Regions from separate parts of the Desulfovibrio biadhensis genome, predicted to be linked through region 2. Evidence: predicted binding sites of a transcription regulator. Region 2 holds the regulator's gene; each other region holds the start of a gene.
The links. Region 2 encodes sigma-54, which starts transcription at its own class of promoters, with help from an activator protein. Its sites were predicted from a motif close to CTGGCACGGNNNNTGCTT; they were not measured.

Region 1 (2,201 bases), 2.5 Mb from region 2:
GCGAGCCGCCCGAGGATTGTAGCGGATTCATAGCGCTGCAGCTTGGCGCCAGCGAAGAACGCAGACGCTGGCCCGTTGAGCGTTTTGTCACACTAGGGGCGCTTTTACGCAACGAACTCGGCCTTATGCCCGTCCTTGTGGGCAGCAAGGGGGAAGTCCACCTTGCCGCACGCTATCTTGAAGCCGGCGGCCCAGCCGTGGACTGCATCGGCAAGACCGGCCTCCCAGAACTTGCAGCGGTGCTGTCCTTGTGCAAAGGGCTCGTGAGCAATGACACGGGCACCATGCACCTGGCCGCCGGGCTGGGGCGCCCTGTCGTGGCCATATTCCTTGCCACTGCGCAGCCCTGGGATACCGGCCCATATCAGGAGGGCGACGTCTCCCTGGAACCGGACCTGCCCTGCCATCCCTGCGAATTCGGCCAACCGTGCCCGAACAGCGAGGCATGCCGGCAAACCATTCCCCCTGCGACCGTGCTCGCACTCACCCGTTACAGACTTGGCCTGACGAAAGCCCCCTCCCTGCAGGACATGCCTGGCGCGCGTGTCTGGCAAAGTCTTCGAGAAACCGACGGCCTGGGCTTCATGGATTTGCATTGCCTGTCCGACCATGAAACGACCGACCGCGTACAATGGGTGCGGCTGCAACGCCACATCTACCGTCATTTTCTTGAGCAGCAGGCAGTGCCCGCCGGCGATACGCCCCCTTCTCTTTCCGCCACGCCCCTGGCGGAAGCCCAGCGCACCCTTTCCGCCTGTGCGCAATTGCTTTTGCTCATGCGCCAGCAGGGAGTGCTTTTGCAGCAAGCCCCCCGCGAAGCGCTGAAGCACAAGTTTATCGCCACATGGCAACGCCTGCAGGCGCAACTCGGCCAGAGCCCCCTGTTCAATGTTTTGTCCTACCTCTTTGCCGTGGAGTCACAGGAAGCAGGGCGCGACATGCAAAACGTATTGCGCTTCATCGAGCGCTATCAAAGTCTTATCGAGCAATGGCAACGCTTGCTCAACGCCTGACACCTTTTCTGCCCCCCCTTTGGCTCACCCTTTGGCACGCTTATTGTATCACTGCTTGCACAATCATTTTGTATGGAAAAAATTGCCTGCAACAATACAATGCCAAGGGAGAATGTATCATGATCGTAGTCGACGGTGTGAAAAGTGGACTGCAAGTCAACAATTTCGGGAACCTGGAAGAGCTGCTGGTCAAGGTGGCCGAGGACAACAACCTGGAAGAACGCATCGTGACCGATGTGCTGGTCAACGACGAGAGTTTTAGCGAAATTTACCCGCACCAGGCTGAAGACATCGACACCGATGAAATTCAAAAGGTTGAAATCATTTCCGTTCCTGTCCAGGAAATGGCCATCGACATCACCGAGGAGCTGGTCAAGGTCGTAAACATCATGGACCACGGCGGCAAGCGCGTCGCCGATCTGTTCCGTCAAGCGGATGACGCCGAAGCCCTCGAAGTCTACCAGGACCTGCTGGATGTCATCCGGGATTTCATGGGGACGATCAGCGTTTTGCGTCACGAGTTCAGCCTCGATGACAACAAGGACTTCAACGATGCAGTCAACGACATTTCCGAGCTCTTCACAGAAATGAGCGATGTCATGGAAAACGAGGACTGGATTCTTTTGGCCGATATTCTTGAATACGAATTCGCGCCATCCATCGAGCGTTGGAAAAAGGTCGTCAACCACCTGCGCACGGATATCCAGGCCATGGCCGCCTAGGAGAACGCCAGTGATGCCCGCACCACATGAAACGCAAGCAATGTTGGAAGAAGCTCTCCGCCTCGGGGATTTGGAATTGCAACTTCTCCAGGCAGGTGAAGTTGACGAGGCAGGAGCCAAAGCTCAACAAAGGGGCGATCTGATCAAAAAAGCCCTGAAGGATGAGCATGGCAACAATGCCGGCGTTGAACTCCCCTTGCTGCAAGACAAGCTCGAACAGCTCATGTCCTTGCAAGGGCGCCTTACCACCGAAGCACGCAAACTGCATGAAAGTGTGCGTAGCGAACTGCTCCGCACAAAGCAGGAAGGCGTCCGCCATGCAGGCTACGGTCAAACCACGCGGCGCAACCGGGCTTTCTCACTGCACAAACGCGGCTAACCCTCGGCATCAAGGCAATTTCAGCCGCCCCCCCCGCCCTGCATTGGAATGCAGGCGCGGGGCGGCGGCATTTGCTTGCGCTCCCTT
Region 2 (2,201 bases):
AACGTCTGCGAGCATACTTCTTAAGATGCTCAGACGGTTCGAATTGTTTGAAGAAAAAGTTGATGTTCATACTATATCCTCCTTGGTCTCATAATCTCGCTACCTGTGGATGGCGGACTTAAAAGGCTTCCTTGCGCTTGGAAGACGACTCGATATTCAAAGCGGTTCGGTATTTTGCAACGGTACGGCGGGCAATGTTGACCTGCAGCTTGTCTTTGAGGATTTCGGCAATGCGTTCGTCGCTCAAAGGTTTTTTGGGGTTTTCTTCCCCTATGAGCTGCTTGATGGTGGCCTTGACACTTTCAGAACCCACCTGGCTGCCATCATCCATCCCCAGTCCACTGTTAAAGAAAAACTTGAGCTCGAAAATACCATGGGGAGTAGCCACGTACTTGCTTGTCGTGATCCGGCTCACCGTGGATTCGTGCATGCCAATGTCCTCGGCAACATCTTTAAGTATCAGAGGCTTGAGCCGGGTGACGCCTTGTTCAAAGAACTCACGCTGATACTTTACTATGCTCTCTGTTACTTTATAAAGCGTCCGCTGGCGCTGATAAAGGCTTTTCATCAGCCACATGGCGGAACGCATTTTTTCCTGCATGTAGTCCTTGTCTTTGGAAGGACCTTGCAAGTTGTCCATATAATAAGAATTAAGCTGGAGCTTTGGCAGTCCGTCTTCATTGAGAAGGATATGGAAATCGTCGCCAAATCTATATACGTACACATCCGGGCTTACGTAAAACGGTTCACCAGTGCCAAAGCTCGCCCCTGGCATGGGATTGAGCTGTTGCAACTGTTCCAGATAATTTTTTATGTCCTCCATGCTGATTTTAAACTTACGGCACAGAGGTTTGTAGCGCTTTTTTTCCAGATCTTCGAGATGTTCTTTAACCAACTCCACAAGAACGGGATCATCATCCATACCGAAGGAATGGAGTTGTACCAAAAGGCATTCCTGAGGGGTGCGTGCGGCAACACCTACAGGATCAAAAGTTTGCATCTCAAGGATGACTTTTTCCACAACTTCGGGATCGGCGTTCGACATTGCCGCAATATCTTCCGCAGAGGCCTGAAGATACCCGTTTGTGTCCAGGTTCCCGATGACAACTTCGCCGATTTCTTTCTCTTTTTCACTCAGATCAGAAAGCCGTAATTGCCACTCGAGATGACCGTCAAGGGAGGGTCTTACTGCGTAGCGTCCTTCAAGGGAAAGCTGATCTTCAGGAGATTCCGACTCACGCATTTGCATTTGACGGGAGCTACTTGAAAATTCTCCAAGGTAGTCTTCCCAGTCGGCATTGCGGATGATTTCTTCCTGGCTGGACGACGGCGCATCTGGACGAATCTCTTCCGAAACGGCCTTCTCTCTCCCCTCGTCCTCGTAATGTTCTTCGAGGAAAGGGTTTTCCATCAGCTCTTGTTGCACTGTGTCCAACAATTCGAGACGGGAAAGTTGCAGCAGCTTGATCGCCTGCTGCAACTGGGGCGTCATGACGAGTTGCTGTGTGAGCTTGAGCTGTTGTCTGAGTTCGAGAGCCATAGGCAAATGCCGTTTTCGGCGAGTATAAGGGTTAAACCAACAAAAACCGCCCTATTCCGCCCCCCAACGGTTTTGCGCTGAAGGCGGCTTCATGCAACGAACGGGCCTCAAAGTCAAATCCCTGTTTCGCCCAGTACATGCGATTTGGTGTAACAACTTATGTGCCATATCCGGCCCATGCTTGCAACACGCATCACATGTTCCCCGAAGCGGAACAGATACAAAAAGATTAAAAATATAAGCTGATTAGAAAAGAAACACCGTTCCAGATGGTGGAGCAACAATATTCGGCATCAGAGACTGAAGCCTTCGCCCAGGTATACTCTACGGGCTCGGTCATCCGCCACAATGGCTTCCGGAGCACCGTCCAATATCACCCTTCCTTCAAACACCAGTGAAGCTCTGTCACAAATATTGAGAGTTTCTCGCACATTATGGTCTGAAATCAAAACACCTATGCCCTTCTCACGCAGCCCACCTATAATCATTTGAATATCATCTACAGCCAAAGGGTCGATTCCGGCAAATGGTTCATCCAGCAGCATGAAGCGAGGCTTACGGATCAGCGCGCGTGCGATTTCCAGCCTCCTGCGCTCACCACCGGAAAGGTGCAGCGCCTTTTGTCCGGCAAGGTGTGAAATACCAAGCTCCTGAAGCAAAT
Region 3 (2,201 bases), 2.4 Mb from region 2:
GCGGAATATCCCAGACGCTGGCTGGCTGCCTGCTGCAATGTAGACGTGATGAAAGGGGGCGGCGGTGTTTTTGAGCGTTCCTTTTCCTTCACCTCATCGACAATGAACTCAGCTTCCTTGACACGGGCTTCGAGCTCCAGTGCCTGCTCTTCACTGCCAACATGCGCCTTTTTGCCGCCTATCTTGGCAAGGTCCGAGAGAAACTGAGGCGGCTCCTTGCCTTCAAGCATTACTTTAAAAACCCAGTATTCCTCTGGCGTGAAGGCTTGGCGTTCACGTTCCCGCTCCACCACTATGCGCAGAGCGACACTTTGCACGCGCCCTGCAGAGATACCGCGTTTGACCTTGCTCCAAAGCAGGGGAGAAATCTTGTAACCGACAAGGCGGTCCAGAATACGCCGGGCCTGTTGGGAATCGAAAAGTTTTTCGTCCAGGTCGCGGGGGTGGTTCAAAGCCTCGCGTACGGCCTTGGCTGTGATTTCGTTGAACTGAATGCGCTTGACGTTGGCGTTCATGCTCTTGATGAGTTCGGCAACGTGCCAGGCAATGGCCTCACCCTCCCTATCCGGGTCAGGGGCAAGGTATACAATGTCTGCAGTCTTGGCAGCGCTCTTCAGCTTGGACACAACTTTCTGCTTGCCCTCAATAACCTGGTACTGGGGCGTAAAGTCCTGGTCCTCGTCCACTCCAAGGGCATTAGGCGGGAGGTCGCGTACATGGCCTACGCTGGCCTCCACGACATAATCCTTGCCCAGAAATTTTTTGATGGTGCGCACCTTGGCGGGCGACTCAACGATGATCAAATCTTTCGGCATGATTGGGCGTCCTATAAACACACTATAGCTCTCTGGCAAGGGGGGGCAGACGCCATACGAGCAAGTCCAGTGCTTGATAGCACTCGATTGCTCTGTCGTTAACACGCTAAAATAATATACTTAATTGCTGCGGGTGACGGGTTTTCGTCGCTTGGGAGGCTCTCAGGATTATTTTTTTCGTTAAAAATACATCTAACCACCTTTTATTCAATATGAAAATAAGCATGGCACAACCACTGCAAAACACTCTGCGAAAACTTCAATCTATTTCAAGGGCAGAGGAATTCGCAGAATGGCTTCAACACCTTATAAGCATCAGGTGGCGGCAGGCAGCAGATTAGGGCTGCTTGTCATTCTGTGTTTCTTCAGCCTGATTTGTGATGTTTCATTACTTTTCGCCAGCAAGGGAGCAGGGCAAATGTCCCAGATTACCCCCCAGCAGAGTGAACCGGCCGCAGTTAATAACAAAGAGCAGAATACACGAGTGAAGCAACTGGTGCTGCTGGGGCAGAAGCGTGCGCAGCACGGCAGAGCCAAGGACCCTTTGTTGCGTGAAAATACGGATGCCTTCAGTTCCCTTCTGGAAAAAAGACAGAATGCAGTATCCACCCCCAATGTTGCCAGAAAGGATGAATCGGAAGGTCTGCTGCACAGTTTCGGTTTGGAAGACGAAGCTAATGAACTTAAGCGCAAGGCCTTTTCTTTGCTGGTGCAATTGGGGTTTGTAGAAAGCGGAAAAACCAACGAACTGCGTCAGCGTATTACACATGAAACACGGCAAGCTGTGATGCAGCCTGTTGCACATGTAGAACCACAAAAAGATGACGAGAAGACTGCTCCTGCCTCCGTCGCGCAAAAGGACGCGGGTGCAGACAATATTGCCGCAAAGCCCCTTAATGACGATAAGGCGCAGGTATCGAGCAAAGTAGATAAAGATGTATTGCAAGAGGTTGCATCGAAATCCGCAACACCTGTCACGGACGCCACCAACAAGAGTGAGCCCATTAAAGTAAAGGATGAAGAACAGGTAGCGACTGCAAAAGAAACAGCGCCCTCGCCCGTAACTGAAGATAAACCCCGGACAAAATTGCTGAGCGATGCAACGCATTTGCTGCGTGTGCCTGTAAACGCAGAAACGAGGCGTTCCGTAGCCATCGATATGATGGCTGAGAAAAAGGCCCGGGAGATATTGACTGCGGAAGCCAAGGAATCCTTGCTTCCCGTGACTGGCGAACTCTCTGCAGTATTCGAGTCCGGTAAGGACGGCATCGCCGCCATTGGCTATGATCGCAGGGGGGGAACGTCCTACGGCAAATACCAGATTGCTTCCCGCGTCGGCAGCATGTCGCGTTTCATAGGATTTTTGGACGACAGGGCGCCGGAATA
Region 4 (2,201 bases), 1.1 Mb from region 2:
CTGCTTGGAGACTTCCATGGCAAAGCTTTCTGAAATGAAAAAACGGAAAAGACTGCGGATGTCGGCGCCGATATATTCAATATAGAGCCACAACGCGATAAGCCCAATCAAAACAACGAATGTTTTGGAGACTTCCTGCGATTTCGCGACATTGCCCTCTTTGCGGGCTTTGTCTATCCGTTTTTGGGTAGGATCTTCAGTTCTACTCGGATCATTCTGCGGCATCTTGCAGACCCTCGTGCGGTTATGACGCTGCGTTCAGCAAAAAGCTGAAGATTTCGTCGAATCGTAGAATAAAATCCCTGATATACATGGCCAGCAAAGTGAACACGATGCCCAGAAAGAAAAAGCCGACGCTGATCTTGATGGGAAAGCCCAACATGAGGATGTTCATTTGCGGGGCGGCGCGGCCTATAAGCGCCAGGGCCAGGTCCACCATGAACAACGCCGCCATGACCGGTGCGGCGATGCGCACGGCCAAAACAAACATCTCGCTGGAAAAATCCATCACGTTGTCCACCAACGCCTGACTCAGCATCAGCCCTCCTGGAGGCACAAACTTGAAAGACAGCGTAAGAGCTTGCAGCAAGTACAGATGCCCGTTCAGTGAAAGGAAGGTCAGCATCGCTATCATGTAGAGAAATTGCGCCGTCACGGCCTGCGACGTGCCTGTGTCAGGGTCGACAATGTTGACCATGGCAAAGCCCATCTGAAAACCGATTATCTGACCACCGGTGCTCACGGCTGCAAAGATGAAGTTTACCACCAGCCCCAGCACCAGCCCCAACACCAGTTCGCTCAGAATCATCACCATCACGGCCAGGACATTGGCGGGCATCATGGAGCCGGGAAACGACAACCGCGGGAACAGGGCCAGCGTAAGCATAATGCACAGTGCGGCTTTTACTGTTCTGGGAATGGCGCTGCCCCCGAAAAATGGCAGGAGAAAAAAGATAAGACTCACCCGGAGAAGGGTGAGCAGAAAGCTCAAAAAATATGTGGGGTCAAAATTGAACAGCTCCATGCCCCGCGAAAAGCAATATGCGGGCCAATTGATGCGGTGCAGCCAAGGGCGGGGTACGGGCAGTGCGGGAACAAAAAAAGAAGCGGAGCGGGGAGAAAAACTCGTCAGGATTCCGACTTGAGGATCATCTCTATGACCTTTTCTTCACCCAAGGGGCGCGCATACATATACCCCTGGCCGAACTCGCATCCCAGGTCGACAAGATAGTCACGCTGCGAATTCTTTTCCACCCCTTCTGCAATGACCTTCAAATTCAGGGTATGGGCAAGATTCACAATGGCTTTGACAATGGCCTTGTTTTCTTCCCTTTGGTCAAGAGAGCGTATGAAGCTGATGTCCACCTTCAAAGCATCCAGCGGAAAACGCTGCAAATAACTCATGGAAGAGTACCCGGTGCCAAAATCGTCTATGCTGATGCCCACGCCGGCGTTCTTCAGCTTGGTCAGACGCTCCACGGCATAGGCCGCATTTTCCATGATCGCGGTTTCCGTTATTTCAAGCCGCAGGATTTCAGGCGGAATTTGCGATTCGTCCAGGGCCCGTTTCACCAGGTCCAACAGATCAGGCTGTGAGAACTGCTTGCCGGAAATGTTGACGGACAAAAACAGGCCATTGGCATCGGGCATGGCCCTGCGCCATGCCGCCATGGTCATGCAGGCGCGTTGCAGCACCCAACGCCCAATCGGCAGAATAAGCCCCGTCTCCTCGGCCATGGGAATGAAATCCATTGGAGAAATCAACCCCTTTTTGGGGTGCAGCCAGCGCAGCAACGCCTCGAAACCGCGCAGGTTGCCATCTTCCAGGGAGACGATGGGCTGATACTCCAGATAAAATTCGTTGTTGGTGATGGCCTTGCGCAGATCCGTTTCCATGAACATCTGCTGTATGGCTTCATCCAACATGCGCGAATTGAATATCTTCAGCTTGTCCCGGCCACCGGTTTTGGCCCGGTGCATGGCGATATTCGCATTCTGCAAGAGCTCTTCGGGCTGCTTGTTGTCCTGCGGTGAAAGCACAACCCCGACACTGCAGGTGAGCTTCACTTCATACCCGTCTATGATCAAGGGATCGATAAACAGGTCACGGACTCTGCGCACGGTATTGACGCCTTCCCTGGGCGAGACCAATTCCTCCATCAACAGAACGAACTCATCCCCCCCGTAGCGGGAAACCGTGT

Region 1: a site for sigma-54 is predicted at 1,010-1,027, ahead of ACZ5EH_RS08325 (DUF8043 domain-containing protein). Genes of this name have one in related genera too.
Region 3: a site for sigma-54 is predicted at 1,040-1,057, ahead of ACZ5EH_RS06835 (VgrG-related protein). Genes of this name have one in related genera too.
Region 4: a site for sigma-54 is predicted at 1,035-1,052, ahead of fliR (flagellar biosynthetic protein FliR). Genes of this name have one in related genera too.

The regions. Positions count from the first base shown of each region.
Region 1 is NZ_AP042477.1:1,910,052-1,912,252, reverse strand. Features, by position in the region: partial or broken gene ACZ5EH_RS08330 (glycosyltransferase family 9 protein) at 1-401, shown strand, start outside; gene ACZ5EH_RS08325 (DUF8043 domain-containing protein) at 1,133-1,735, shown strand; gene ACZ5EH_RS08320 (hypothetical protein) at 1,749-2,114, shown strand.
Region 2 is NZ_AP042477.1:4,379,929-4,382,129, forward strand. Features, by position in the region: gene hpf (ribosome hibernation-promoting factor, HPF/YfiA family) at 1-70, opposite strand, end outside; gene rpoN (RNA polymerase factor sigma-54) at 119-1,540, opposite strand; gene lptB (LPS export ABC transporter ATP-binding protein) at 1,834-2,201, opposite strand, start outside.
Region 3 is NZ_AP042477.1:1,554,006-1,556,206, forward strand. Features, by position in the region: partial or broken gene topA (type I DNA topoisomerase) at 1-815, opposite strand, end outside; gene ACZ5EH_RS06835 (VgrG-related protein) at 1,108-2,201, shown strand, end outside.
Region 4 is NZ_AP042477.1:301,886-304,086, forward strand. Features, by position in the region: gene flhB (flagellar biosynthesis protein FlhB) at 1-225, opposite strand, end outside; gene fliR (flagellar biosynthetic protein FliR) at 245-1,024, opposite strand; gene ACZ5EH_RS01295 (two-component system response regulator) at 1,129-2,201, opposite strand, start outside.